DNA from 4 places in the Mesorhizobium sp. SEMIA396 genome. Region 3 is predicted to be linked to each of the others. Evidence: predicted binding sites of a transcription regulator. Region 3 holds the regulator's gene; each other region holds the start of a gene.
What was found. Region 3 encodes PhoB, which activates phosphate uptake and scavenging genes when phosphate is short. Its sites were predicted from a motif close to TGTCATNNANCTGTCAT; they were not measured.
Positions count from the first base shown of each region.

Region 1: the regulator PhoB is predicted to act here: its motif matches at 3,498-3,514, upstream of NP503_RS07125 (LTA synthase family protein).
Region 2: the regulator PhoB is predicted to act here: its motif matches at 4,147-4,163, upstream of NP503_RS13200 (putative 2-aminoethylphosphonate ABC transporter substrate-binding protein).
Region 4: the regulator PhoB is predicted to act here: its motif matches at 5,431-5,447, upstream of NP503_RS16060 (alkaline phosphatase).

Region 1 covers NZ_JANIFC010000002.1:461,887-469,496, forward strand. Annotated here, with positions in the region: gene NP503_RS07120 (pilus assembly protein) at 1-1,483, shown strand, start outside; gene NP503_RS07125 (LTA synthase family protein) at 1,525-3,483, opposite strand; gene fabD (ACP S-malonyltransferase) at 3,735-4,676, shown strand; gene fabG (3-oxoacyl-[acyl-carrier-protein] reductase) at 4,734-5,471, shown strand; gene NP503_RS07140 (acyl carrier protein) at 5,682-5,918, shown strand; gene fabF (beta-ketoacyl-ACP synthase II) at 5,953-7,215, shown strand; gene NP503_RS07150 (hypothetical protein) at 7,203-7,475, opposite strand; gene mltG (endolytic transglycosylase MltG) at 7,474-7,610, shown strand, end outside.
Region 2 covers NZ_JANIFC010000004.1:249,028-256,637, reverse strand. Annotated here, with positions in the region: gene NP503_RS13210 (putative 2-aminoethylphosphonate ABC transporter permease subunit) at 1-1,709, opposite strand, end outside; gene NP503_RS13205 (putative 2-aminoethylphosphonate ABC transporter ATP-binding protein) at 1,693-2,826, opposite strand; gene NP503_RS13200 (putative 2-aminoethylphosphonate ABC transporter substrate-binding protein) at 2,949-3,974, opposite strand; gene NP503_RS13195 (aspartate aminotransferase family protein) at 4,374-5,732, opposite strand; gene phnY (phosphonoacetaldehyde dehydrogenase) at 5,805-7,262, opposite strand; gene phnA (phosphonoacetate hydrolase) at 7,487-7,610, opposite strand, start outside.
Region 3 covers NZ_JANIFC010000008.1:42,794-50,403, reverse strand. Annotated here, with positions in the region: gene pstA (phosphate ABC transporter permease PstA) at 1-305, shown strand, start outside; gene pstB (phosphate ABC transporter ATP-binding protein PstB) at 323-1,147, shown strand; gene phoU (phosphate signaling complex protein PhoU) at 1,174-1,881, shown strand; gene phoB (phosphate regulon transcriptional regulator PhoB) at 1,898-2,587, shown strand; gene NP503_RS19550 (ROK family protein) at 2,604-3,851, opposite strand; gene xylF (D-xylose ABC transporter substrate-binding protein) at 4,122-5,162, shown strand; gene NP503_RS19540 (sugar ABC transporter permease) at 5,305-6,657, shown strand; gene NP503_RS19535 (ATP-binding cassette domain-containing protein) at 6,669-7,469, shown strand; gene NP503_RS19530 (CHASE domain-containing protein) at 7,597-7,610, shown strand, end outside.
Region 4 covers NZ_JANIFC010000006.1:76,265-83,874, forward strand. Annotated here, with positions in the region: gene NP503_RS16040 (LysE family translocator) at 1-304, opposite strand, end outside; gene NP503_RS16045 (DUF1062 domain-containing protein) at 699-1,325, shown strand; gene typA (translational GTPase TypA) at 1,386-3,215, opposite strand; gene NP503_RS16055 (hypothetical protein) at 3,413-3,694, shown strand; gene NP503_RS16060 (alkaline phosphatase) at 3,786-5,360, opposite strand; gene NP503_RS16065 (MFS transporter) at 5,623-6,906, opposite strand; gene NP503_RS16070 (TetR/AcrR family transcriptional regulator) at 6,979-7,596, shown strand.

The sequences.
Region 1 (7,610 bases), on a different contig from region 3:
TGGCGATCTCGACATCACCCGCAATGACGCTTTCAACCGCTATTTCCAGGCCAACATCGTCGGTCATGGCGAACTCGGCAATGCGCAGGCGACGCTGACTGTCGATAAGGGCGTCAACTTCGTCAAGACAAAGGCGATTGCCTCGGCGGACGTCAATCTCAACTTCGCCTTCCTGTTCGGCGACAGCAAGCACATCGTGGTCGATGCCTCGGCGGTCGAATCGAACAACCAGCTCGAAGTCGTGCTGGTACTGGACAACACCGGCTCGATGGCCGGCGCGCGCATGACGGCACTGAGGACGGCGACAAAATCGTTGCTCGACACGCTCGAAGCGGCGAAATCGCCGACGCGCAAGATCCGCGCCTCGCTGGTTCCTTTCGTAACCGCCGTCAACGTCAATGGCGACGGCTTCGACCCGTCCTGGATCGACATGGACGGCAAGTCCTCAACCAACGGCGTCAATTTTCCCGTCATCGACGGCAAGCGGCCGAACCACATGGCGCTTTTCAAACAGCTCAAGAAGACCGGATGGACCGATGCCGGATGGAATGGCACCGGATGGAAGGGTTGTGTCGAGGCGCGGCCAGGCGCTTACAATATCTCCGACACGCCACCCGACACGGCCAAGCCCGACACGCTGTTCGTGCCGTACTTTGCGCCGGATGATCCCGAAGACGCCCAAAAGCCGTCTGGCTCCTATGGCAATTCGGATAAATACTACAACAACTCCTATCTCAACGATGTCAGCGACAAAACCAGGCTTGCCCAGTCGGGCATCAACATCCTGGGCATCGATCTCAGCAACCTGCTCGGCAATCTCATCGAACTTCTGTCGCCCGATGACAGGGCTGCCAGGGAAAAGATTGCCAAATATGTTGCGCCCGCCAAGGAACTCATAACCGAGATCGGCTCTCCCATCACTATCGGTCCGAACCGTGCGTGTCCGACCCCGGTGGTCCCCCTGACCGACGATTTCGACAAGCTGCGCAAGGCTGCCAGTCAGATGACCGAGTGGAACGGTTCGGGCACCAACGTCTCCGAGGGCCTGTCATGGGGTATGCGGGTGCTGTCGCCCGCCGCGCCCTACACCGATGGGGCGCCGTGGAAGACGCCCGGCATCAGCAAGATCGTGCTGTTGCTCACCGACGGCGAGAACGTCGTCTATGGCGCCAGCCAACAGCCGACGAAATCTGACTACACATCATATGGTTATCTGGCCGGCGGCCGTTTCGGATCAGATAACCAGACGACCGCTGCGCGCAATGTCGACGGCTGGACCAAAAACGTCTGCACGCAATTGAAGAACGAGGGCGTGCAAATCTACACCATGGTGCTGCAATCCGACACCGCAGCCAACCGCGCGCTTTACAGCGCCTGCGCTTCTGATCCGAGCGGCTATTATGCAGTCAACGATCCGACCAAATTGCCGGACGTTTTCCAGCAGATCGCCAACAAGTTCTCGAAGCTGCAATTGACGAACTGAACGCGCGATCCGACACAGACGAGCCTGAGGGATCGTTGGGCTCAACTCGTATGGGCGACAACCTTGTCCTTGTCGACCGTTTCGGGGAAGAAGTCAGGCGCTGCCTGACGCTTGCCGAACATCATATCGTACTGCAGCAGGCGGAAATCGCGGATCGCCGGATCGATCTCCTTCTGCCGCGCCCAATCGGGCGTGGCTTCGCCAGCCGGCGTCAGCAGAAGATTGCGGTCGACGACACGGTAGCGTTCGCTCATCTCGCCCAGGAAGCCGGTGTAGTAGGGATGGCTGATTCCGGCCGTTTTCAGGATATGATAGGGCAGGAAGGCTGGGCTGACGGCACCCATCTGCTCAGCCGGCCCGGTGCGGTTCGACCAGATGACCAGCGGCGTCTCGTGATGCTCGAGAGCAGCCTCGGGCGACGCTTCCTTGCGCGGCGCGACATTGTCCTTGAGGAAGCCGGTTTCGACATAGACCGGCCCCAGCGGCGGCAGATGGTCGCCGAAGAAGGCGATTACGGTGGGGCGGGAGCGTTTCTTGGCCCATTCGACGAGGCGTTCGAGGCCGCGATCGGCATCGGCTGAGCCCTCGGCGTAGCTGAGTAGCGATTCGCGCGCCCACTGGCTGATCGGCGCCTGCACCCTATGCGTGGGATTGTAATAGCGGTTCGGCTCGTAGGGACCGTGGTTTTGCAGGCTGACCGCAAAGAAGAACACCGGCTCGTCGCTGGCGTCGGCCTCGCTGATGATCTCGTCGGTCATCGCCGCATCCGATGCCAGTGGCCCGCGCTTTTGCATTGGCGGCAGCGTCTCTTCCGACATGAAATCGTTGAAGCCGAAATCGGCATAGACCGCGCCACGGTTCCAGAACCAGTTGGTGCCGGGATGGATGGCGCGCGCCCGGTAACCCTGGCTCTTCAGGAAGGTCGCGAGCGAAGGCGTCGGCGTGCGCACATATTGCTGATAGGGGATGCTGCCTGCCGGCAGGAACGCGTTGGAGAAGCCGGTCAGCGCCTCGAACTCGATATTGGCGGTCATGCCGCCGAACTCCGGCGAGAACATCGAGCCCGAGCGCAGCGCCCGCACATTGGGGATTGGATCTGGCGTGATGGTGACGCCAGGCAACTTGGTCGGATCCCAGAAGGATTCGCTCATGACGATGATGATGTCCGGCTTCTCGGCCGGCACCGAGGCGGTCACATCAGGCCTGGCTATCGCTGCGATCGCCTTGTCGGAATAGCCCGGCGGCGCCGAGACATGCGCCATCGGCACGTTGAGGGCAAAGGCCAGCGCAAAGCCGTTGGAGGCATAGTTTTCCTTCTGGTCCCACATGATCGGGATGATCTGCAGCCGATCCCTGGTCCAGGAGAAGGTGGCGTAGTCCATGATCGAAACGAAGAAGGCGAGCAGCGGCACTGCCAGCGTCAGCCGCGCAAGGCGCCCCTTGCGGCTGAGTGCGGGAACCTTGCGGCGCCATAGCCGCCAGCCGTAGACGAGCAGCGACAGGCCGGCGACGATGCCGACGACCATGGCAAGCGCGGTCATCGGCCGTTCGCGTACCAAAAGCGGCAGCAGCGCGAAGATCTGGCGGGCATAGAGGAAATCGGTCGGATAGAGCGGATCGCCGAGATAGTGCGACTTCTGGTGACCGACGAAAGCAAGCGACAAGGTCAGCGGCGCGACGATCATCAGGCTCTGGTGGCTGCGGCCGAGCACCGCATCGAAGCCGATCAGGAGCAGCGCAAACACGACGATGGTGGTCCAGCCCGGCTTGAACGGCTGCAGGAAGAAGGAGATGGTTCCGGCAAAGTCGCCGCGCACGATCAGTTCGATGGCAAACACCAGGATAGCGGCAATCGCCAGGCTGATCAGCCCATAGCGCACGACCGGCCATCTCCTGCCCGGCAGATAGCCGGTGGAGGGGTCGTCTTCCAGGAACTGTGGCGCGGCCTTGCCGGTGCGTTTGTAACTCTTTGCCACTTTAACTTCCCCACCCAGCGACAAGCGCGTCACTCGATTGTCATGGAATTGTCACGCAAAGCTAGCGCCTGTAACGGAAATAAGAAGAGCCAGCAAACGAATCGTGAGCGGTTTTCATCAGGAGTGATCGCCAAAAACCCTTTCGCAACAGGCACTCGGCGGACGAGGCTGCCCTCGGGCAGGGTCGAACCGGGCTTGACTTGGCGCCCCGCCATGCGTCACAGGCAAGAAAAACCGTCTTCAGGCAAGCAAAACCAGCCCTTGGGAGCCCTCGCATGGCCGTTGCATTCACCTTTCCCGGACAAGGCAGCCAGGCGGTCGGCATGGGCAAGGATCTCGCCGACGCCTTCCCCGAAGCGCGCAGGGTCTTCCAGGAAGTCGACGATGCGCTCGGCGAAAATCTGTCGGAGCTGATCTGGGAAGGGCCGGAAGAGACGTTGACGCTGACCGCCAACGCGCAGCCGGCGCTGATGGCGGTGTCGCTGGCCGCGATCCGGGCGCTGGAATCGCGCGGCTTCTCGCTGAAAGGCAAGATCGCCTATGTCGCCGGTCATTCGCTGGGCGAATATTCGGCGTTGGCCGCTGCCGGCTTCGTTTCGGTTGCCGATGCCGCCCGGTTGCTGCGCATACGCGGCAATGCCATGCAGGCGGCGGTGCCGGCCGGCGAGGGCGCCATGGCGGCGATCATCGGATTGGAACATGCCGATGTCGAAGCCGCTTGCGCGGAAGCCGCCAAAGGCTCTGTCTGCCAGATCGCCAACGACAATGGCGGTGGCCAACTGGTCATCTCCGGCGCCAAGGCCGCGGTCGAACTGGCCGCGAAACTGTGCACCGAGAAAGGCGCCAAACGCGCGCTGATGCTGCAGGTGTCCGCGCCCTTCCATTCCGCGCTGATGGCGCCGGCCGCGAACGTCATGCGCGAAGCCCTGGCCGGCGTGGCAAAGAACGCGCCGGTGGTTCCCGTCCTCTCCAATGTTACGGTCAGCCCGACCAGCGATCCAGACGAGATCGCCCGCCGCCTGGTCGAACAGATAACCGGCCGCGTGCGTTGGCGCGAGACGGTGGAATGGTTCGGCGCAAACGGCGTCACCACGCTTTACGAGATCGGCGCCGGCAAGGTGCTTTCAGGATTGGCGCGGCGCATCAACCGCGATGTCGCCACCGCGTCGGTCGGCACCGCGGCTGACGTCGAGGCGGCCATGGCGGCGCTTGCATAAAGCGTCATTTGATCCCATCCCTGTAAAGGGTGTTCTCTTCTCAATCAGGAGACAAAAATGTTCGAATTGACTGGCCGCAAGGCGCTCGTCACCGGCGCATCCGGCGGCATCGGCGAGGCGATCGCCAGGATGTTGCATGCGCAGGGCGCGATCGTCGGCCTGCATGGCACCCGCGTCGAGAAACTGGAAGCGCTGGCTAGCGAGCTTGGCGACCGGGTCAAGCTGTTCCCGGCCAATTTGTCCAACCGTGAGGAGGTCAAGGCGCTCGGCCAGAAAGCCGAAGCCGATCTCGAAGGCGTCGACATCCTGGTCAACAACGCCGGCATCACCAAGGACGGCCTGTTCGTGCGCATGTCGGATGCCGACTGGGACAGCGTGCTCGAGGTCAACCTGACCGCCGTGTTCAGGCTGACCCGCGAACTCACCCACCCGATGATGCGCCGCCGCCATGGCCGCATCATCAACATCACCTCGGTGGTCGGCATCACCGGCAATCCCGGCCAGACCAATTACTGCGCCTCAAAGGCCGGCATGATCGGCTTCTCCAAATCGCTGGCACAGGAGATCGCCACCCGCAACATCACCGTCAACTGCGTCGCCCCGGGCTTCATCGAATCGGCGATGACCGACAAGCTCAACGACAAGCAGAAAGAGGCGATCATGGCGGCGATCCCGACGCGGCGCATGGGCACCAGCGTTGAAGTCGCGTCCGCCGTCGCTTATCTCGCCTCCAACGAAGCCGCCTACGTCACTGGCCAGACCATCCACGTAAATGGCGGCATGGCTATGATTTGACGAGGTTCGGCAGCAACGCCGGCGGGTTGTGAAAAGAGACCATTTCGGCTTGGACCTCAGCTATTTTTCGTGTAATGCGGCCCGCAACCCGGCGGTTCGGGCAAAAACCGGTCCGTAGTCGTTGCGTTTCCGGCAGGACCATCTTTCAGCTTGATTAGCGGCATTCTGCCCGCTAACGAAGACAGACAAACAAAAGACGAGGATGCCCAAATGAGTGACACCGCAGAGCGCGTCAAGAAGATCGTCATCGAGCACCTTGGCGTCGATGCCGACAAAGTGACGGAGCAGGCGAGCTTCATCGATGATCTGGGCGCCGACAGCCTCGACACGGTCGAACTCGTCATGGCGTTCGAAGAAGAATTCGGCGTCGAGATTCCCGACGATGCGGCTGAGACCATCCTGACCGTTGGCGATGCCGTGAAGTACATCGACAAGGCTTCGGCCTGACGCTTTCCGCAGTCATCACCGGGGAGGACCTGCGATGAGGCGTGTCGTCGTCACGGGCCTTGGGTTGCTGTCGCCGTTCGGCATGGGCTTCGAGCACAGCTGGAAGGAACTTCTGACCGGCCGCAGCGCTGCCAAGCGCATCACTGAGTTCGAGGTGGAGGATCTTGCCTGCAAGATCGCCCACGTCATTCCGCGTGGTGACGGCAGCAATGCCACCTTCAATCCCGAGGCCGTGCTCGAGCCCAAGGAACTGCGCAAGATCGGCGACTTCATCCTTTACGGGATTGCCGCCGCCGACGAGGCGCTGAAGGATTCCGGCTGGGAACCCAAGACGCATGAAGAGCGGTGTGCCACCGGCGTCCTGATCGGCTCCGGCATCGGCGGCATCGAGGGCATCGCCGAGAACGCGATGATCCTCAAGGAGCGCGGCCCGCGCCGCATCAGCCCTTTCTTCATCCCGGGCCAGATCATCAATCTCGTCTCCGGGCAGGTTTCGATCCGGCACGGACTGAAAGGCCCGAACCATGCCGTCGTCACGGCCTGTTCGACCGGCGCGCACGCCATTGGCGATGCTGCCCGGTTGATCATGTGGGGCGATGCCGACGTGATGGTCGCCGGTGGCGCCGAAGCGCCGGTGACGCGGCTGTCGATCGCCGGCTTTGCCGCATGCCGGGCACTGTCGACGGAACGCAATGATTCGCCGCAAACGGCGTCGCGACCCTATGATCGCGACCGCGACGGCTTCGTCATGGGCGAGGGCGCCGGCGTTGTCGTGCTCGAGGAGCTCGAACATGCCAGGGCGCGCGGCGCCAAGATCTATGCCGAGGTGACGGGTTATGGTCTCACCGGCGACGCGCATCACATCACCGCGCCCGCCGAGGATGGCGATGGCGCCTTCCGTTGCATGACGGCGGCACTGAACCGGGCCAAGTTGACGCCGGCCGATGTCGACTACATCAACGCGCACGGCACCTCGACCATGGCCGACACGATCGAGCTCGGCGCGGTCGAGCGGCTTGTCGGCAATGCCGCATCGAAGATTTCGATGTCGTCGACCAAGTCGTCGATCGGCCATCTGCTTGGGGCGGCGGGTGCCGCCGAAGCGATCTTCTCGATCCTTGCCATCAGGGACAATGTCGCGCCGCCGACCATCAACCTCGACAACCCGGAACGCGAAACCGCGATCGACCTGGTGCCGAACAAGCCGCGTGCCCGCCAGATCGACGTGGCGCTGTCCAATTCCTTCGGCTTTGGCGGGACCAACGCGTCGCTGGTCTTCCAGCGCTACAATGGCTGATCGTCCGGCTGCCGGGCGGCGCTTCGGCGTGCCGTCAATTTTGCCATATTCGCCCCTACTCTGCCGCTGGGGATTCGTTGGGCGATCAAACGGTAGGGCGAAATGAACACAAATCCGGCAGGCAACGGAGAATTCGGGCAACGGCCGCCGACATCCGGCCCGATCGTGCCGAAAACGGCCAGCGAAGCGTTGCGGCCGGAGGCTGGCACGCCGCCGCCGAAGCGCTCGCGTGCGTCACGCAGCCAGGTCGTCGTTTTCATGAACTTCGTCATCTCCTCGGTGATGCTGGTGGTTCTGGCGGCCGGCGTCGCGGTCTATTTCGGCAAGCAGGAATTCACCGAACCCGGACCTTCGGCCAATGGCGACACCTTCCTGGTCAAGCCGAGCACCGGCGT
Region 2 (7,610 bases), on a different contig from region 3:
AGCGAGGCCGCGACCGGCTCGAACTCACGATCGATCTGCTTCAGCGCCGTCAGGGCCGTCAAATGACCGACCGTGTAAAAGTGCGTCACGGTGCAGACGACCAGGATCGCCATTGTGCCGTAGATCGCGTGCAGCGGATTGGCCGGATTGTTGAAGAAGAAAATATAGGCCAGGCCAAGCACAAGCCCCGGCACCGCCATCGGCAGCATGGCGAGGAAGTGGAAGGCTGCCCGTCCGGTCCTGAAGCCTTCGGTCTTTTCGACGATGTAAGCGCCGACGAAGACGATGACGGTTCCAAACACAGCGGTCAGCAACGAGAGCGTGATCGAGTTGTAGTAAGAAGCCCAGCCCCCGCCATCCATGCGACCGAACGCGAAATTCTTCAGGCTGAGACTGAGGTCGTAGGGCCAGAACTTGACCAGCGCGGCGTACTGGCAAATGCCGATGATGCCGGCGATGAACAACGCGACCAGGCTGCAATAAGCCAGACAGACCAGGTCGAAGCGGCGATTGGGTTTTGCCTCGTAAGGCACCGAGCGGGCCGACAGGAGCGAAACCTGCCTACGCTGGACCAGGCGGTCGACGACGAAGGCGGCGATGGCCGGGATCAGCAAGATGACCGAGACCACCGCCCCCATCTCGAAATTCTGCTGACCAATCACTTGCTTGTAGATATCGACGGCGAGCACGTTGAACTGGCCGCCGATGACCTTCGGCAAGCCGAAATCGGTGATGACGAGCGTAAACACGACAAACGCCGCGGAGATCAAACCGTAGCGCGCGCCCGGAATGGTAACGACCCAGAACGTCCGCCACTTGCTGGCGCGCAGCGAAGCGGCGGCTTCATATTGGCGCTGGTCGGAGATCGCCAGTGCCGTCGAGATAATGATCAGAGCATGGGGAAAGGTGAAGAATATCGAGCCGACGACAATCCCCAACGGACCGTAGATCGATATGCCGCCAAGCACGCTTTTCAACAGGCCCTGGTTGCCGAACAGATAGATGAGGGCGATGCCGGGCAGTAGCGACGGCACCAGGATGGGAGCCATGGCGATGAGCCTGAATAGGCCCTTGAAGCGCATCTTGCTTCGGTTCAAAGCGTAGGCGAAGCCGAAGGCTATGCCGACCGTGATGATGGTGCTGATCAGCGCGATCAGGAAGGAGTTCTGGATCGAGCGGAACAGCGTTGGCGTCGAGAAGTAGGTTGTGTAGTTGTCCAACCCAAGCTCGCGCGCGGGCCTCAGCATAATGCGCCGAAAGGTGTTCGAATCGACTTCCTGCCATTCGGTGCCGCGATGGAGTTGCGTGCCGATCAGGAAATAAGCGTCATCGGTGGTGCCGCGGACCTTGTATTTGACCGGGCTGCGGAAACTGAAATCCGGAAAGAAGCTGGTGGCCGGCAGCCGACCATCGGAACTGGTCGCAAGCTTTTCTAGCGGGACCGCGGCGAGTTTCTCGTTCAGAGCGGCGGCCGTCACTGGCTCGCCGAAATTGCCGAGCTTGTCGCTGACCTGGAATTCGAACGCGCCAAGATCGAAGCTGTAGGTCGAGAACGATTTCGACAGCATCACGTAGAGCGGGGCTGCCAGCGACAGGACCAGATAGAACGAGATGACGACCAGCAGGCCGCGCTTGATCAACTCGTCCTTGTCGAGCGACTGTCGAAGCGCCCGACCGGACGGCATCAGGATATCAGTTGCCGCCGCCATGGCGCTCTCCTTGCGGGAAGACAAGCAGTCGGTCGGCGGGCAGTTCCACCGTTAGCGCTCCGCCTTCGGCGAGGCCGAGACGCCGCGTGGCGTTGACCGAGAAATCGGCGATCAGAATCTCGTCTCCAAGCTCTCCGCCGCGCAGCCGGGTGCGCCAGAACGAACCCAGGAATTCCATTTCACCGACGGTCACTTCGATCAGGTTTTCCGAAGTCTTCACCACATCGGGTGCTCCAGGCGAGCGCGAACCCGGCCCGTGTGGAATCACGTCTTCCGGTCGAATGGCGGCGACGACTGCTTCGCCGTTCGCAAAGCTGTGCGGCGCGCATCTGAAAGCCTTCGTCCCGAAGCCTACCGAATCTGCTCCTACCGTCGCATCGAACTTGTTGGTCTCGCCGATGAAATCGGCGACGAACAGCGTCCTGGGATGGCGATAGATTTCAGTCGGGCTGCCGACCTGCTCGATGACGCCATGGTTCATGACTACAATGCGGTCGGCCAACGACAATGCTTCTTCCTGGTCGTGCGTAACCATGATCGTGGTGACGCCGAGCTTGCGCTGCAGCCCCTTGATCTCGTGGCGCAAGTGCACGCGCACCTTGGCGTCGAGCGCCGACAGCGGCTCGTCGAGCAGAAGCAGGCCGGGCGAGGTGGCGATGGCCCGGGCGAGCGCGATGCGCTGCTGCTGCCCGCCGGAAAGCTGCGCTGGGTATTTCTTCGCCTGATCGGGCAAGCCGACCAGCATGAGCAATTCCTTGACGCGGGCATCGATCTCGGCGCGCGGCCGTTTGGTGTTTTCCAGGCCAAAGGCGATGTTCCTTTCAATCGTCAGATTGGGAAACAGCGCGTAGGACTGAAACACGATGCCGTAGTCGCGTTTTGACGGCGGCAGCGTTGAGATATCCCTGCCCCCCTGGCGGACGACGCCTCTGGTCTGCAGGTCGAGGCCGGCGACGGCGCGCAGCAGCGTGGTCTTGCCGCAACCCGAAGGGCCGAGAAAGCAGATGAATTCGCCTTCGTTGATGTCGAGCGAGATGTCCTTCAGCGCATGGAACTCGCCGAAGGCCTTCCAGAGATGTTCGATCCGCAGGTAAGCCGTGTTGCCGGCAGCGGTCATGGGATGCACCTCGGCCAGCGTTGCCGATAGATCAGCGACGGGTTCGTGTCTCATTTTGACCATCCGGGAAGAGTTACGAGAAGGGCGCCGCTCTGACGGCGCCCTGTCGAAATGCTCTGCGTCTAGCTCTTGGGCTCAGACTTGGCGTCGTAGCGCTTCGTCCACTCGTCGAGAATGGCCTTGCGGTGGTTGGCCGCCCACTCGAAGTCATTGTCGATCATCTTGGACTCGATATCTGCGGGCAGGAATTCGACCGGCTTGGCGACATTCGGCATAGCCAGAACCGCATAACCTACATTGTACATCTCGTTGGCCTCCTTGCTGATCGACCAGTCGAGCAGCGTTTTGGCGGCTTCGAGATTTTTCGTTCCCGCAACGATCGCGGATGCCTCCATGTCCCAGCCGATGCCTTCGGACGGGATGACGATATCGAGGGGAGCGCCCTCCTTCTTCGATTTCGCGGCGCGGAACTCGAACGAGATGCCGATTACGGTTTCACCGGCGGCGGCCATTTTGCACGGCTTCGAACCAGAATGCGTGTAGGCATCAATATTCTGATGCAGGGCATCCATATAGGCCCAACCATCCTTCTCGCCGAACAACTGCAGCCAGCTCGATACATCGAGGAAGCCGGTGCCGGACGAGGCCGGGTTCGGCATCACGATGTGACCCTTGTATTCCGGCTTGGTAAGATCTTTCCAGCTGGTCGGCTCGGCGAGGCCAAGCTTTTTGCCCTCCACGGTGTTGAAGCAGATCGAAGCCGCCCAGGCGTCCATGCCAACCCAGGCCGGTGGCGTGTCCTTGTCGACAAACTTCGGCTTGAGCAATTCGACGCCTTTTGGCGCGTAGGGCTCAAGCATGCCTTCGGTCTTCAGCACCAGAAGCGATGTAGCGGCAAGGCCCCAGACAACGTCGGCCTGCGGATTGTCCTTTTCGGCCAACAGCTTGGCGGTAACGACACCCGTGGAGTCGCGGACAAAGTTCAGTTTGATGTCGGGATGGCTCTTTGTGAAAGTCTCGGCGTAGCGGGCGAGATCTTCGGCTTCAATGGCGGTATAGACTGTCAGTTCGGAGGTTTCGGCAAAGGCGGCGGATGACATCAATGCCGCGGCGAAGGCCATTGCGATAGTTGCGTTGCGCGATTTCATGCTCAGTTCCCCTTTGATTGTTGGCACATTCTGCGATGCACTGTGACGATCGCGCCGGTGGACATTGCGGCCCTGTAGCGCTTGTGGATGTCGTCGTTGGGTCAACTCTGGGGATTGGTGATCGATAAGTAAAATCTATTTATTTTATGACAGGCAAACTTCTACTGATAGTCGTCATGGAACTGTCGCATGCCTGTTGCGGCCGCTATTTCGCGCTTGCGAAAGCCCACGATTGGCACGGAGACGGTTATGGTCAGCCGAACGAAACGCCCGTTGTCTGTGCCCGCAAACGCGGGTCGGACGAGCGGACAGTCACCACCAGATCGCCCCCCCTCGCCCGCAAGCCCGCGTCGATTTCGGGGCATTCGAGCTCGCGGTCGGTGCGCACGGCCTTCATGGTCAGGCCGCCAGCACGGCGGTCTCGAGGATGTCGAGCGCACGATCGAGATCAGCTTTCGAAATGACCAGCGGCGGCGACAGCGTCAGCACATTGCCCTGGCTGACCTTGAAGCTCAGCCCCTGCCCCAGGCAAGCATAGAAGACGCGTTCGGCGAGATCGCGCGCCGGCTCGCGCGTATCGCGATCCTCGACGAGCTCGACGCCGACCATCAGTCCCCTGCCCCTGACGTCGCCGACATGGGGCGAGCGCGCCATCAGGTGCTGCATACGCTCCAGCATGTGCCGGCCAAGTTCGGCCGCGCGTTCGACCAATCCTTCCTCCAGGATGATGTCGATCGTCGTCAGTGCGGCGCGGGTCGTCACCGGGTTCTTCTCGTGGGTGTAGTGGCCGATCGCGAAGCCACCGGTGACGTCGAGGTCGCGGCGCGCGATGACGGCGGCGATCGGCAGGATGCCGCCGCCGAGCGACTTGCCGAGGACGACGATGTCGGGCGTCACATCATCATGCTCGTGGGCGAAGAATTTTCCCGTCTTGCCCAGCCCGGTCGGGATCTCGTCGAAGATCAGCAGCGTGCCGTGCCGGTCGCAGGCTTCGCGAACCCGCTTCCAGAAACCGGGCGGCGGCGGGTTGGGCGTCGCCCGCATCGGTTCTGCGACGACCGCCGCCACGTCCTGTTCGCGGCCGAGCACATAGGCGATCATGTTGGCGCAAGCGAGCCCCGAGGTTTCGAGGGAATCGTGGCCATAGGGACAGCGATAGCCGTCCCAGGGTGCGACGTGCTCGGTGCCGGTCATCATCGGGCCTGATATGTGCGAGCGGAAGGTCGCCTCGCCGCCGACGCTTGCAGCGCCGAAGCCGGCCCCGTGGAACGCATCCCAGAACGACACCGTCTTGAAGCGGCCGGTCGCGGCGCGGGCGATCTTCAGCGCGACCTCGATGGCATCCGAACCACCGGTGGTGAACAGCACCTTGCCGAGATCGCCGGGCGCCAATGCCGCCAGCTTCTCCGCCAGCTCGACGGCGGGCTCGCAGGTAAAGCGGCGCGGCGCAAAGCAGAGCTCATCGAGCTGCTTTTTGATCGCCGTGACCAGCCTTGGATGGCCGTAGCCGAGGTGATGCACGCTGTTGCCGTGGAAATCCATGAAGCGGCGGCCAGCGGTGTCCTCGATCCAGATGCCTTGCGCCTTCGCGATGGTCGAAAGGCAGGGGCTGGACAGACTCTGGTGCATGAAGGCAGCCGCGTCGCGATCGAGCAAGCCGCGGATCCGCGGATCGTCCTGCCCGGCATCCCATCGGCCGCGAGCCGCTGTGGTGTTGGAATCGCCTTCGGTGTGCACAAGCTCTTTGATCGCGGCCATCATGGTCTCCGAAACGCGAATGAGGGAGCGGCGAACGCTCCCTCGGTTGTCTTATCCGTCAATGCCGCCCGGTCAGGACCAGGGCAGCGAAAATGTCTTCACATTGGTGTAGCTCTTCATCGCCTCGATGACGCCTTCCTTGTAGCCATTGCCCGAATCCTTGATGCCGCCGAAGGGCGACATCTCGATGCGGTAGCCCGGCACTTCCCAGATGTTGACGGTGCCGACCTGAAGGCCGGCGATGTATTTCTGCATGCGCGGAAAAGAGTTGGTGCAGACGCCCGACGACAGGCCGAAGGCGGTCGAGTTGGACAGTGCGATCAGCGCATCATCGTCGTCCGGCGCGCGAACGATCGGGATGATCGGGCCGAACGTCTCCTCCATCACCAATTCGGATGTGTGAGGAACGCGATCGACAACGATCGGCGGCAGCAACGCGCCCTGACGACCCGGATTGTAGAGGATTTCGGCGCCCTGCTCGGCGGCCATGTGGACGCGGGCTTCGAACAGCGCCGCCGCCTTCTCGTGCACGACGGTGCCAAGGTCGGTCGAGCGGTCCATCGGATCGCCGAAGCGGATTTTTTTCGCCCGCTCCAGCACCAGCGGCACGAAGCGGTCGGCGACGCTTTCCTGAACCAGGATGCGCTTGACCGCGGTGCAGCGCTGGCCGGAGTTCTTTGTCGCGCCGGCGACGGCCAGATCCGCGGCTCTGGCCAGATCCTCGTCGGAGAGATCGTTGAGGATGATCAGCGGGTCGTTGCCGCCGAGTTCCAGCACCTGGCGCTTGTAGCCGGCGGTGCGGGCGATCATCTTGCCGACCGGCACGCCGCCGGTGAAAGTGATCAGGTCGATATTGTCGTTGGTGATCATCTCGTTGCCGATGTCTGCGGGCCAGCCGGTCACCACCGACAGCATTTCGGGCGGCAGACCGGCTTCATAGAGAATGTCGGCCAGGAGAAGCGCCGTCATCGGCGTCAATTCGGTCGGCTTGACCACCACGCAATTGTTGGTGGCGATCGCCGGCGCCACCTTGTGCGAGACCATGTTGAGCGGGTGGTTGAACGGCGTGATCGCCGAGATCGCCTTCAACGGCTCGCGGGTGGTGAAGATCTTGCGCGCCTTGCCGTGCGGGGTGAGGTCGCAGGAGAAGATCTGGCCGTCATCCTGGATGCACATCTGCGCCGACAGCGTGAACACGTCATAGGCACGGCCGACCTCATAGAGCGAGTCCGTCTTGGAGATGCCGAGCTCGAGCGTGATGAGATCGGAGATTTCTTCGCGGCGCGACGCCAATGCCTCGGCGGCGCGGAACAGGATCTGCTGACGCTCGTAGCGCGTCAGCTTCGATTTGTAGCTGGCGGCGATCTCGAATGCTTTTCGCGCGTGCTCGGCACGCCCGGCCGGCACGGTGCCGATAACGGTGTCGTTCCAGGGGTAGCGCACCTCGACGACGCCGTCGGCATCAACTTTCTTGCCGGCAATGCGCATCGGCTCGTGGCGGACTTTGATGGAAGGGTCGAGTTTGGTCATGGGTTCTGCTCCAGCAGATTCTTGGGTACGTCGCGGGGTCGACCCCCACTCCGGCCCTTCGGGCCACCTCTCCCCCGATCGACGGGGGAGAGGAAATCAGGCGAAGTCGGCGCCCCCACGTTTCCCGGCTAAGCCGCGGCTAACCCTGGCGCCTTCCTCTCCCCCGTCGATCGGGGGAGAGGTGCCGAGCGTAGCGAGGCGGAGTGGGGGGTCGACACTAGCGCTCAGCCCGCCAGTGCCGCCGCCATTGTGGCGTAGTAAAAGGCGTCGAAGTTTCTCAACACAGGTTCATCAGGCAATTCCGGCAGCACACGATTGACGATGAACGGCACCTCCTGCTCGGTCAGC
Region 3 (7,610 bases):
TCCAGCACATCCTGCCGCTTGCCGCACCCGGCATCCTCACCGGCACCATCATCGGTCTAGCGCGTGCGCTCGGTGAAACCGCGCCCCTGCTGCTAATCGGCATGGTCGCCTTCGTCGCCGATCCACCGACGACGCCTTTCGATCCGGCCACTGCGCTGCCGGTGCAGATCTATATGTGGGCGAACGAGGCCGAACGCGCCTTCGTCGAGCGCATGTCGGGCGCGATCATCATCCTGCTCGTCTTCCTCATGGCCATGAACATCACCGCGATCGTGCTTCGGCGTCGGTTCGAGCGGCGCTGGTAGAAAAAAGGCATTTTGGTATGAACATCATGACCGAACAGTCCCTTGAAAATGCAGTGGGCGATAAGATGAACGCCAAGTCGAACGAAGTGATCAAAATGCGTGGCGACAAGGTCGGCGTGTTCTATGGCGAGAAGCAGGCGCTGTTCGATGTCAATCTCGACGTCCGCCTGAATCAGGTGACGGCGCTGATCGGCCCCTCCGGCTGCGGCAAGTCGACCTTCCTGCGTTGCCTCAACCGCATGAACGACACCATCGATTCCGCGCGGGTAACCGGCAAGATAACGCTCGACGAAGAAGACATCTACGACAAGAACATCGATGTCGTCGAACTCAGGGCGCGCGTCGGCATGGTGTTTCAGAAACCCAATCCGTTCCCCAAGTCGATCTACGAGAACGTCGCCTATGGCCCGCGCATCCACGGATTGGCCAAGCGCAAGGCCGACATGGATCAGATCGTCGAGTCGAGCTTGAAGAAGGCGGCGATCTGGAACGAGGTGAAGGACCGTTTGCAGGAACCTGGCACGGGTCTTTCCGGTGGCCAGCAACAGCGTCTGTGCATTGCACGCGCCATCGCCGTGTCACCCGAGGTGATCCTGATGGACGAACCGTGTTCGGCGCTCGACCCGATCGCCACTGCTCGCGTCGAGGAACTGATCGACGAACTGCGCCAGAACTATACGATCGTCATCGTCACCCATTCGATGCAGCAGGCAGCGCGCGTGTCGCAGCGCACCGCGATGTTCCATCTAGGCTATCTGGTCGAGGAGGGCGCCACCGACAAGATGTTCACCACCCCCGACGACAAACGCACCCAGGACTACATCACCGGCCGGTTCGGCTGAGCTCAGGCATATGAGGGACGAAGATCATGGGTGAACATACCGTTGCATCTTTCGATGAGGATCTGGAGCAGATCAGCCAGCTGATCCGCGACATGGGCGATCTCGCCCGCTCGATGGTCAGTGGCTCGACCAAGGCTTTGCTCAATTCGGACAATGCGCTGGCGCAGCGCGTGGTTTCCGACGATGCGATCATGGATGCCCGCCAGCGCGAGCTGGACGATCGCGCCATCACGCTGATCGCCAAGCGCCAGCCAATGGCCAACGATCTGCGTGCGGTGGTCGGTTCGATCCGCATGGCCGGCGACCTCGAGCGCATCGGCGACCTTGCCAAGAACATCGCCAAGCGCGTCGGCACTGTCGGGCTGAGCGTCACGCCGCACGATCTTTCGCATTCGATCGACGCGATGGCGCAGCTGGTGCTGATCCAGGTGCAGGGGGTCGTCGACGAGTATGCCGCCGCTGACGCGGCAGCGCTTGCCACGCTCAGAAACAATGATGAACGCATCGACGTCAAATACACCTCGGTGTTCCGCGAGCTGCTGACCTACATGATGGAAGATCCCCGCAACATCACGGCGTGCACGCACCTGTTGTTTTGCGCCAAGAACCTCGAGCGGATCGGCGACCACGTGACCAACATCGCCGAAAATGCCTACTATGTTTTGACCGGCACGCAGCTGCCAGCCAATCGTCCGAAGCAGGACGAGACGGCAATGTCCGCGCCAGCGGCATAACAAGGGTGACCAGCCGATGATCGCACCACGCATCATGGTGGTGGAGGATGAGGAGCCGCTAGGCGTGCTGCTCCGCTACAATCTTGAATCCGAAGGTTACCAGGTCGAGGTGGTGACGCGCGGCGATGAGGCCGAAATCCGGCTGCAGGAGAACGTTCCCGATCTTCTGGTGCTCGACTGGATGGTGCCTGCGGTTTCGGGCATCGAACTCTGCCGGCGCCTGCGAATGCGTCCCGAGACCGAGCGGCTGCCGATCATCATGCTGACCGCGCGAGGCGAGGAAAGCGACCGCGTGCGCGGCCTGTCGACCGGCGCCGACGACTATCTGGTCAAGCCCTTCTCGACGCCGGAGTTCATGGCCAGGGTCAAGGCGCTGCTGCGCCGGGCCAAGCCGGAAGTGCTGTCCAGCGTGCTAAAGGTCGGCGATATCGTGCTCGATCGCGAGTCGCACCGTGTCTATCGCAAGAAGAGCGAGATCCGGCTTGGGCCGACGGAATTCCGCCTGCTCGAATTCATGATGCGCCATCCAGGCCGCGTGTTCTCGCGCAGCCAGCTGCTCGACAATGTCTGGGGCGAGACGATCTACATCGACGAGCGCACGGTCGACGTGCATGTCGGCCGGCTGCGCAAGGCGGTCAACAATGGCCGTATGCCTGATGTCATCCGCACGATCCGTGGGGCCGGATACGCCATCCGAGAGGACTGAACTCCCTCGTTTGAACTCACGCCACGTTCTTGCCGCCGAAACCGGATCTCGCCTGCACGCCCGGCGCAAAAATCTCCTGATCGACGAAGATCAGCGCCCGCATGGCGCAGCCTTCGCGGATCAGCGGCAGTTCGTTCGGCTCGGTGTCGAAGGAAATCGATTTGGAATGCTGGCCGCCGGCGGTCTGGGCAATCGCTTGCCGCAATGCCGGCTCGATCAGGTCGAAGGCGGCGGCGCTGACACCGACCATGGCGACCGGCGCCGGATCGATCAGCGCGAACAGGCTGCCGAGGCCGTAGCCGAGCGCTTCGCCGGCCTTGCGATAGGCTTCCCGTTCGGGTCCGTCACCTTCGCGGGCCGCGGCAGCCAGGGCGCGCATGTCGGCGTCGCTGACATCGGCGACGGGTTCTGCATCCTCGCCCATCTGCCTGGCGTTGCGCCAGATGGCGTAATTGCCCGCATAGGCTTCGACGCAGCCGCGCCGTCCGCAGCGACATAGCGCGCCGTTCGGCCGATGGATCATGTGGCCGAATTCGCCGCCCGAAGAATGGGTGCCGGTGAACAATTCGCCCTTCAGCACCAGTCCCATGCCGATGCCGTGCGACAAAAGGATAGCGATGAAATCGTCGCGGTAACGATCGGGGTCGCGCCAGCGCAGCGCCACCGCCATCATGTTGCAGTCGTTCTCCATTATGGCAGGGATGCCGAACTCGTCTTCGAATATGTCAGCGAAGGCGATGTCGGTGTGCGGCGTGATCGGCGACCACAGCATGGCGCGGGCACGGGTGTCGGTGATGCCCTGGATGGCCAGCGCGATGCGGGCGATGCTGCGCACGTCCAGGTCGGGATCTGCCAGGCGGCGCCGCACGATGGCCGTGCATTCCCCGATCAGCGACTCGCGCGACATCGTCAGCGTGTCCAGCCGGCGCTGTTCCTCGGATATCACCTGGCCGGCATAGTCGATGACGGCGACGGAGAGGAAGTTCAGCGACAGCACCACGGTCATTACCGCGGCCGCTTCCGGATTGAGACTGAGGCCGACCTGCGGCCGGCCGCGTTTGAGCGAGCCGGCCTCGCTCGGCTTGCTTTCGGTCAGGATGCCTTCGACGATCAGGTCGGATGAAATCGCCGAGATGGTCGAATGGCTGAGGCTTGTGGTCGCGGCGATCTCGGTTCGTGACGGCTGTCCGGCGCGGCGCACTGCCGCGATCACCATGGCGCGGTTGCGGCGGCGCAGATCGTCGTGGCGGATTCCGACCGACATGTTCTTTCATATCCTCCCGGTCGCCGCGGTTCCTCCTGCCCCTGGAACGCTGTCGGTGACGCCGGTAAATACTGGCAGAAGCTGCATGCCGTGTCATTTATTTATTCCGAGACTCGAAAAAAACTCGAAATGACATCAAAATCCATCAGAATCGATGTTGACAGCGTTCGGGCGTTGGCCCAGTATTTTTTCGAGGCTCGAAAAAATAGAGCCTCTGTGCCGGCCCTCGGGTCAGTTTGGTCGCGCCATACGCGGCGCAGGGAGGATAATATGAAAAGATTCACGGCCGCCATCCTGGCGGGTGCCGCCATGTCGCTGACGCTCGCGTCTGTCGCGCAGGCGAAGGACAAGGTTGTCGGCGTTTCGTGGTCCAACTTCCAGGAAGAACGCTGGAAGACCGACGAGGCCGCCATGAAGACGGCGATCGAGGCCGCCGGCGACAAGTACATCTCCGCCGATGCGCAGTCCAATCCCGGCAAGCAGCTTACCGATGTCGAAAGCCTGATCTCGCAGGGCGCTAATTCCCTGATCATCCTGGCGCAGGACGCTTCGGCCATCGGCCCGGCCGTGCAGAAGGCGCTGGACGAAGGCATTCCGGTCGTCGGCTATGACCGGCTGATCGAGAACAAGGACGTCTTCTATCTGACCTTCGACAACAAGGAAGTCGGCCGCATGCAGGCCCGCGAAGTGTTCAAGGTCAAGCCGGAAGGCAACTACGTCTTCATCAAGGGCTCCGGTGCCGATCCCAATGCCGACTTCCTGTTCTCGGGCTCGATGGAAGTGCTCAAGGAAGCCATCGACAGCGGCAAGATCAAGAATGTCGGCGAAGCCTACACGGATGGCTGGCTGCCCGCCAACGCCCAGAAGAACATGGAGCAGTTCCTGACCGCCAACGACAACAAGGTCGACGCGGTGGTCGCGGCCAATGACGGCACTGCCGGTGGCGTCGTCGCGGCGCTGACGGCTCAAGGCTTGGCCGGCACCGTGCCGGTCTCGGGTCAGGACGGCGACCACGCCGCGCTGAACCGCATCGCCCTCGGCACGCAAACCGTGTCGGTGTGGAAGGACGCGCGGGAGCTCGGCAAGAATGCCGCCGAGATCGCCTCGCAACTGGCCGACGGCAAGAAGACGAGCGACATCGCCGGCGCCAAGGACTTCACGACGCCGGGCGGCAACACCGTCAAGTCGCTGTTCCTGACCCCGGTTGCCATCACCAAGGACAATCTCAACGTCGTCATCGACGCCGGCTGGATCAAGAAGGACGAAGTCTGCGCGGGTGTCGCCGCCGGCACCGTGGCGGCCTGCAACTGATCCGTACCACTTTGCAATATCTGAACGCCGCGGCCCAAAAGCCGCGGCGTTTTCTCAAAGAATTCTGTTTCCGCATCATGCGGATAGCTTCTAGGCTGGGCTCCGGCATGCGCGTCAGACGGCCAGCCGGTGGGAGGAAACCATGACCGATACGACGTCAAACCCGCAGACCGATACGGCGCGCGCGTCGGAACTCGGCGCCGTCGCCCGGTTCCTGAAGGCGACCGAGATCGACACCCGCATGCTCGGCATGATCGGCGCGCTGCTGGTTATCTGGATTGGGCTGCATGTCATTTCCAGCCTGCGCCTTGGCGTCAATCCGCTCGATTTCGACAGCCGCACCTTTCTCACGCCGCGCAATCTGTGGAACCTGTCGGTGCAGACATCCGCGGTTGCCATCATGGCCTGCGGCATGGTGCTGGTCATCGTCATGCGCAACATCGACCTGTCGGTCGGTTCCGCCGAGGGCCTGATCGGCATGGTGATGGGATTTGCCCAGGTGCATTTCCTGGTGCGCTTTGTCGGGCTCGAACTCGGCAACCCGTGGATCTGGGTCCTGGCACTGGTCATCGGCCTGGCGCTCGGCCTGTTGATCGGCGCTTTTCAAGGCTTCGTCATCGCCTATCTCGAAGTGCCCGCCTTTATCGTGACGCTGGGCGGCCTGCTGGTCTGGCGCGGTGCCGCCTGGTGGGTCACTTCAGGCCAGACCGTGGCGCCGCTTAACGCCACTTTTCAGCTGATGGGCGGTGGGCCGGCGGGATCGATCGGCGCGACCTGGAGCTGGGTCGTTGGGATCGTCGCCTGCCTCGCCGTGGTGTTTGGGCTGTTCAACGGGCGGGTGCAGCGCAAGCGTTTCCGGTTTCCGCTACGTCCGATCTGGGCCGAGGCGCTGCTTGGAGTCGTCACCTGCGGCGCCATCATGGGTGCGGTCTGGCTCGCCAACTCCTACCCCTGGCCGATCGGCATCGTGAACAGATATGCGGCCGCCAACAACATCACCGTTCCCGAAGGCGGCCTGTTCATCGCCCACGGTATCGCGATACCGGTGCTGATGGCTGTCGCCGTCGGGCTGGTCATGACCTTCATCACCAACCGCACCCGTTTCGGCCGCTATGTGTTCGCCATCGGCGGCAATCCCGAGGCGGCCAATCTCGCCGGCATCAACACGCGATGGATCACCATGAAGGTGTTCATGATCATGGGCGTGCTGGCCACGATTGCCGCGGCGATCTCCTCGGCCCGGCAGAATTCGGCCACCAACGTGCTTGGAACGCTCGACGAACTGCTCGTCATTGCAGCCGCCGTGATCGGCGGCACGTCGCTTGCCGGCGGATCGGGAACGATCATCGGCGCCATGCTGGGCGCCCTGCTGATGCAGTCGCTGCAGTCCGGCATGGTGCTGCTCGGCGTCGACTCGCCGCTGCAGAGCATCGTCGTCGGGGCCGTACTGGTCATCGCCGTGTGGCTCGACACCGTCTATCGCAAGCGCGTCTAGGAGGGCATGCCATGAATGACAAGACTGCTCCTGCAGCCACCGCGCTGATCGACATGAGGAACATCTCGATCGCGTTTGGCGGCATCCGCGCCGTCGACGACGCCTCGATCGATCTTTTCCCCGGCGAGGTCGTGGCGCTGCTCGGCCACAATGGCGCCGGCAAGTCGACATTGATCAAGATCCTGTCCGGCGCCTACAAGCGCGATTCGGGCCAGATCTTCGTCAACGGCGAGGAGGCATCGATCTCCAATCCACGCGACGCCAAGAAATACGGCATCGAGACGATCTACCAGACGCTGGCGTTGGCCGACAATGTCGACGCCGCCGCCAATCTGTTCCTCGGCCGCGAGCTGATGACCGCCTGGGGTACGCTCGACGACGTTGCCATGGAGGCCGAGGCGCGCAAGGTGATGGGCCGGCTCAATCCCCGCTTCCAGCGCTTCAAGGAGCCGGTGATCAAGCTGTCGGGCGGCCAGCGGCAATCGGTGGCGATCGCGCGTGCGATCCTGTTCAACGCCCGCATCCTGATCATGGACGAGCCGACGGCGGCGCTTGGTCCGCAGGAAACGGCGCAGGTCGGCGAACTGGTCAAGCAGCTCAAGTCCGATGGCATCGGCATCTTCCTGATCAGCCACGACATCCACGATGTGTTCGAGCTTGCCGACCGGGTCTGCGTCATGAAGAACGGTCAGGTCGTTGGCACCGCCCGCACCACCGATGTCACCCAGGACGAGGTGCTGGGGATGATCATTCTTGGCAAATGCCCGCCGGGCGCCATTCCAGGACCGGGTGCGCTGAAGATCGCAGCCTGAGATCAAGCCAGCTCGCCGTTGCCGGACACGTGATATGCCAGCCGTAAGGATGGCTTGGCCGTGGCATTGTGTTGGCACGGCGACTTGCCCATAAAGGTCCGATATCGCTCAGGGACCGCACGATCCGTTGAAGAAGCTTTT
Region 4 (7,610 bases), on a different contig from region 3:
TCTCGCCCCCTTCTGCATCGACAGGCGCGGTCCACATTTTCCAGGCGAGGTAAGCGAGATAGGCGACGCCGACCCATTTCACCACGACGAAAGCGAAATGGAAGGTCTGCGCCACGACAGCCAGGCCGAACACCGCCAGCGACAGCCAGATGCCCTCGCCGATCCACATGGCGAGCAGGAACGGGAACACGTCGCGAAACCCTTTCGAGATAACGCGCGCAACGAGCGCCGCGATCGAGGGGCCGGGCGAACCGGCGGCAACGAACAAAGCGGCGGCGAAGATCAGGAGCGAGGTGGGGTGCATAACCGGGGTCTCTGGTTGAAAACCTTCGATTTCGGATATTAGCGCAAGTGGCTCGGCTGCGGTAGCACCGACAAAAGACCCTTGTCGGTCCAGCATCTCGCGGCTAGAAAGGCCGCCGCGAAACAATTTTGAGCGTCACTTTGCCTACGTAGCCGCCGGTCTCGTCAACTCCCCCGACACACTGCATGACTCCGCATTCGCGGTGTCTGTTTTCATTTCATGTGTTCTTCTGGGCGGCGGTTCGAGACCGGTTTGGCACTGCTGAACCGTTGTTGCGCGCTGCCGCCCGTGACATCCGATTTCCGATCATAGCAAGCGACCGCCACGCCGCGCCCGCATGGGCATCTCGACATCGCCGGCCTGATGAACTTCCCGACGGGAAGGGCTTATCGGCATGTCTGGACTCCAGCGTATCCACTGGGCAATCGCGCCCAAGACCGCACCTCGGCCGCTCATCAGCTGCAGTCGTTGCGGCACTGTGAAGGCCTATTGCAGCAGCGGGAAATTCCGCGTCAACGCCAACGGCAAACGCATCGACGTGTGGCTGATCTATCGCTGCATCGACTGCGACAACTCCTGGAATTTCGGCATTTTCGAGCGCTGCAACCGCCGCGACATCGACCCGACGCTGCTGGCGGCGCTCGAACGCAACGATCCTGCACTCGCTCACCGTCATGCCTTCGATGTAATCGCGTTGCGCAACCGGATCGGGCGCGTCGAGGAGTTCTCCGATGTCAGCATTCACAAGCGCAGGCTCGGCGACACCGGGGAAGCCGCGACCGTGTTGGAGATCCAGCTTGGACTGGAAATGCCGACATCGCTGCGACTCGACCGGCTGCTCGCTGGCGAACTCGGCATCTCGCGATCACGGCTTCAGGCGCTGGAGGAGAGGCGGCTGCTCATCGTTGACCCGGATGGCGCAAAGGCCCTGCGCAAGCCTACCCGCGCGGGAATCGCGATCCGCATCGATCTGGCCGGCGAGGCCGATCGGCAGGCCATCATCTCGGCTGCCGGTGGATGAACGAAAAAGGGGCGGAACACTGGTTGCTCCGCCCCTATCGACTGTCGGAAAATAGAGAGCTTACGCCGCGCCGACCACCTTGGACGACTTCTCGAACCGCTTGCGCTCGTTCGGATCGAGATAGAGCTTGCGCAGCCGAATGGTCTTGGGCGTCACTTCGACCAGTTCATCGTCCTGAATCCAGGCCAGCGCGCGTTCCAGCGTCATGCGGATCGGCGGCGTCAGCTTGACCGCCTCGTCCTTGCCGGCGGCACGGATGTTGGTCAGCTTCTTGCCCTTGAGCACGTTCACTTCAAGATCATTGTCGCGGCTATGGATGCCGATGATCATGCCCTGATACACCTTGACGCCCGGATCGATGACCATCGGGCCGCGATCTTCCAGGTTCCACATGGCGTAGGCGACCGATTCGCCCTGTTCGTTGGAAATCAGCACGCCATTGGTGCGGCCCGGCAGCTCACCCTTGTAGGGCTCATAGGCGTGGAAGAGCCGGTTCATCACGGCGGTGCCGCGCGTGTCGGTCAAAAGCTCCGACTGGTAGCCGATCAGGCCACGGGTCGGCGCGTGGAAGACGATGCGCTGGCGATTGCCGCCGGACGGGCGCAGTTCGACCATCTCGGCCTTGCGCTCGGACATCTTCTGCACGACGACGCCGGCATGCTCCTCATCGACGTCGATGACGACTTCTTCGACCGGCTCCAGCAATTCGCCGTTCTCGCCCTTCTGCATGACGACGCGCGGACGCGACACGGCGATTTCAAAGCCTTCGCGGCGCATCGTCTCGATCAGCACGGCCAGCTGCAATTCGCCGCGGCCGGAGACGAAGAACGAATCCTTGTCGGGCGATTCCTCGATCTTCAGCGCGACATTGCCTTCGGCTTCGCGCAGCAGGCGGTCGCGGATGACGCGGCTGGTCACCTTGTCGCCTTCGGTGCCGGCCAGCGGACTGTCATTGACCAGGAACGACATCGTCACGGTGGGCGGATCGATCGGCTGCGCATGCAGCGGTTCGCTTACGCTCGGGTCGCAGAACGTGTCGGCGACGGTGCCCTTCGACAGGCCGGCAATGGCGACGATGTCGCCCGCCTGCGCTTCTTCGATCGGCTGGCGCTCAAGGCCGCGGAAGGCCAGGATCTTCGAAATACGGCCGGTTTCGATCTGGGTGCCGTCATGGTGCAGCACCTTGACCGGCTGGTTGGCCTTCAGCGTGCCGCTCTCGATACGGCCGGTGATGATGCGGCCGAGGAACGGATTGGCTTCCAGGATGGTGCCGATCATGCGGAACGGGCCGGGATGAACGGTCGGCTCCGGCACATGCTTGATGACGAGGTCGAACAGCGGTCCCAGCTGCTGGTCCTTGGGTCCTTCCGGATTTTCCGAAACCCAGCCATCGCGGCCTGAACCGTACAGAATCGGGAAGTCGAGCTGCTCGTCGGTGGCGTCGAGCGCCGCGAAAAGGTCGAACACCTCGTTGACCACCTCGACGTGACGGGCGTCCGGACGGTCGATCTTGTTGATGACGACGATCGGCTTCAGGCCGACCTTGAGCGCCTTGCCGACGACGAACTTGGTTTGCGGCATCGGCCCTTCGGCTGCGTCGACCAGCACGATGGCTGAGTCCACCATCGACAGGATGCGTTCGACCTCGCCACCGAAATCGGCGTGGCCGGGGGTGTCGACGATGTTGATGCGGGTATCCTTCCAGTCGACCGAAGTCGCCTTGGCCAGGATGGTGATGCCGCGTTCCTTTTCGAGGTCGTTGGAATCCATGGCGCGCTCGGCGACGCGCTGATTGTCTCGGAAGGAGCCGGACTGCTTCAAAAGCTGGTCGACCAGGGTGGTCTTTCCATGGTCGACGTGCGCGATGATCGCGATATTACGGATTTTCATGTTCTGGTCTCGGAAGCGTTGCAGGCAGCAGGCCAAAAGGCGCTGCCTCTTTCGGTTGCGCGGCTCATACAGGGTTTTTCGCAGTTGCGAAAGAGGAGGAGCGTCACCAAATACTCATCAAATCTTAAGCATCTGCGTGTGAGATGATTTTGTTAACCAAGGCGGGAACCCTTTGGGGCCCGGGCAGTTCAAACGTCATGACCGATAAACTCAACCGATTCTGGCCGCTCATCGCGTCTGTTGCCTTCGCCGTCCTGCTGGCGGCCAACGCCGCACAGTCAGCCGCGACGATGAAGGAATCACGGCCTGCCTTGCTGTCAGAGGCACAGTCGGCCGAGCAGATTTTCGCCGACGCACCAGACGGCGTCGACCCGATGGTGACCGGCCCGGTCAGCGCCGCCTTCAAGCAGCGCCAGGACTCCGCCAACTGCGACAGCGCCGTCTGGCCGAATATTCCCATGGTCTGCTACCCGGACTAGTCAGCGCTTCACCCCCCGCCCCGTCTCGCCAGCTTCGCTTTGCGAAGCCGCCGCCGACCTTCCCCACAAGGGGGAGGGTTGAGAAGCGCGCTTACGCCGACCGCACCGGGTCGAGCGTCACCTTGTAGAGTTCGTTGTCGTCGCGATCCATCAGCCGCACCGTCATCTGCTCGCTGGCGCCTGAAATATCGACGAGCCCGAAGAATTGCAGCCCGGCCGAGGGCGGCAGGTTCTGTCCCTGTTCGGCGGTCGGCGCCTTGATGAACTTCAGCTCCGGACCGAACGTCATGTCGAAATCGTTGGGACCGAACGTGCCGGCATGGATCGGACCCGAGACGAATTCCCAGAACGGATTGAACTCCTGGAACTGCGCCTTGTCCGGGTTGTAATAATGCGCGGCCGTGTAATGCACATCTGCGGTGAGCCAGACGGTGTTGCTGATGCCGGCATTCTTTATGAAGCGCAGCAGGTCGGCGATCTCGAGCTCGCGCCCTTTTGGCAAGCCATTGTCGCCATTGCTGACCGCTTCGGCGCCAACCTTCTTGGTGCCGTCGTCCCAGACGACGAGGCCGAGCGGCACGTCGGCGGCGATGATTTTCCAGGTCGCCTTCGAATTCGCCAGTTCGCGCTTCAGCCATTTCGTCTGCTGCTCGCCGAGCATGCGCGACTGCGGCGTCATCTCATCCTGCATGTCGGGACCATTGGGGCCGCGATAGGAGCGCATGTCGAGGAAGAACACGTCGAGCAGCGGCCCATAAGCGATCTTGCGATAGACGCGGCCGGGCTCGGACGGTTCGTAGCGGATCGTCGTCATCTCGTGGAAAGCCCGCGCCGCGCGGGCCGCCAGCACGTGGATGGATTTTTCCGTGTAGCGGCTGTCGGCGCTGAGATCCTTGGAATCCGACCAGTTGTTCAGCACTTCATGGTCGTCCCACTGGTAGAAAGTCGGGCAGATGGCGCTCAGGCCGAGCACGTTCCTGTCCATCATGTTGTATTTCCACTGGTCCCGGTACTCGTCCAGCGTTTCGGCGACCTTGCGCTTGCCGTCGATCAGCACGACGTTCTTCCACTTGCCGCCGCCGGGCAGGTCGACCTCGTCCTTCATGGCGCCGTCGGCATAGATGGTGTCGCCTGAATGCAGGAAGAAGTCGGGCGTGTGCTTGCCGATCGTGGCGTAGGTCTTCATGCCGGTCTCATCGATGCCCCAGCCCTGGCCGGCGGTGTCGCCGGACCAGGCAAAGCGGATGTCGCGCTTCGAGGCTGGCGCCGTCCTGAAACGGCCGGTGATCGGCTCCGAAACGGCGTTGATGTCGGCGAGATCGGCCGATGTCATGCGGTAGAAGATATCCTGGTCCGAAGCGAGGTCGGTGAGCAGCCGCTTGACCGTGTAATCGCTGGCCGGCGACGTATCGAGCGGCGCCAGCCGCGTCGCACTGGCGAAATTCTCCGTCGACGACACCTCGAACATGACGCGCGACGGTCGGTCGGTGCGCGTCCACACCATGCCGCTGGTGGCGTCGACATCTCCCGACTGGACGCCATGGGTGAAGGAAGGCCGCTGATTGGCGCGCGAATAATAGGGCAGCGCCAAGCTCGAGACGCCGGCCAGGCCAACGGCGCTGGCGGATGTGACGAAGGCGCGGCGGGTCATCGAGAGCTTGTTCATGGCTGTCTCCTGGTGGCTTGAACGGCGCCACCAAGGTCCAGCGTCAATGTTTCAGGCGCATCTCGGGATGATGAAGTTTTGATAACAATGAACAGGGTAATCTCCCCCTCGAGGGGGAGATGTCGCCAAAGGCGACAGAGGGGGTCGCCGCGCGTGGAGCGCTAACCTCCTTCTATCGCAAGAGGCCGAGCCCAGTCGGACCGACCCCCCTCTGGCCGCTTCGCGGCCATCTCCCCCTCGAGGGGGGAGATTAGCGTCGCGCCTAAGCCGCTTGCGGCTCCGGATCGAACGCCGGCTTGCTGGTGTTGATCAGCAGCGAGATACAGGCGGCGGCGATTGCCGTCATGCCGGCGATCAGGAAGGCCAGTTCGTAATTGCCCTGCAGCTCGCGCATGGTGCCGCCAAAGGCGGCGGCAGCGGCCGCACCGATCTGGTGCCCGGCGACGATCCAGCCGAACACGATCGGCCCACTGCGATCGCCGAACGCCTCGTTGGCGAGCCGCAGCGTCGGCGGCACGGTGGCGATCCAGTCGAGGCCGTAGAGCACGGCGAAGATGATCAAGCTGGTGGCCGAGAAGCCGGAATAGGGCAGATAGATCAGCGACAGGCCACGAATGCCGTAATAGACGCCGAGCAGCTTGCGCGGATCGTAGCGGTCGGTGAGCCAGCCCGACAACGTCGTGCCGATCAGGTCGAAGATGCCCATCATCGACAGCAGGCCGGCGGCCTGCACTTCGCCGATGCCCATGTCGCCGCAGAACGCGATCAGATGCGTGCCGACCAGCCCGTTGGTGGTGAAGCCGCAGACGAAGAAGGTGGCGAACAGATACCAGAACACCCGCGTGCCGGCGGCACGGCGCAGCGTCGAGAACGTATGCGCCAGAAAATTGCCCTGTGACGCAGGCGGAGTGGGCGGCACGTCGTCAGCCTCGGCGCCGTAGCGCACCATGCCGATCGATGCCGGCCGCTCCGGCACCAGCAGCCAGACCAGCGGTATCAGGGCAGCGGTCGCGATCGCGACCGCAATGACAACCGGCTGCCAGCCGCCCGACTGCGCCAGCGCGGCGATCAGCGGCAGGAACACCAGCATGCCCGAGGCGCTGGAGGCCGACATCAATCCCATGACAAGCCCGCGATTGGTCTTGAACCACCGGTTGACGATGGTCGCGCCGAGCACGCTGGCGACAGCACCGGAACCAATGCCCGAGAACACGCCCCAGGTGATGAACAGATGCCACGGCTTGGTCATCAGCAGGCTGAGCGCGGTCGAGCCCGACATCACCACCAGCGAGGCCAGCAGCGTGCGGCGAAGCCCGATGCGCTCCATCAGGGCTGCGGCAAATGGCCCTGTCAGGCCGTAAAGCAGGATGCCGACACCGGCGGCCAGCGAGATGATGTCGCGCCGCCAGCCGAAACTGTTCTCCAGCGGCAGCATCATGACCGAGGGTGCGGAGCGCAGGCCAGCCGCGACCAGCAGGCTAAGGAAGATCACGCCGACCACGACGAAAGCGTAGCGCTGGCCAAAGGGGCGGGATTGAGCTATCATGTTACTGACCGGTACGTTGCAGGTGGAGTATGTATACGTACCGATCGGTAACATTGTCAATCGAGCCACACGATGCCAACCGACAAAAATATTGATCTGACCATCAGCGACGATCATGCGTCGGCGCCGCCGAAAGCAGCCAAGAAGATCCTCGATGTGGCTTATGACCTGTTCTACCGGCGCGGTATCAGGGCGATCGGCGTCGACGAGATCGTCAAACGTGCCGGCGTCACAAAGCCCAGCCTCTATCGCAGCTTTCCGTCCAAGGATGAACTGGCCGCCTCCTATCTCAGGCAGTACGATCTTGAATATTGGGAGCGTTTCGACGAGGCGGTTGCCGCTCATCCCGGCGACCCGCGCGCACAGATCAAGGCTTTCCTGACCCGCATCGGCAAGCGCACGCAAGTGGCGGACTATCGCGGCTGCGGCATGACCAACGCGGCGGTCGAATATCCCGACCACAGCCATCCGGCCCGTGTGGTCAGCGAGGCCAACAAGCAGGAATTGCGCCGCCGCCTACGCGCCATGGCGGTTGCGATGGGCGCGCAAGACCCTGACACGCTCGGCGACGGCCTTCTGCTGCTGATCGAAGGCGCCTATATCAGTGGCCAGCTGTTCGGGCTCGGCGGCCCGGCGCAAGCGGTCGCCCGCAACGCGGACCTGCTGATTGAAGCGAGCTTGAAGAAATAACGTTTGGCGCTACG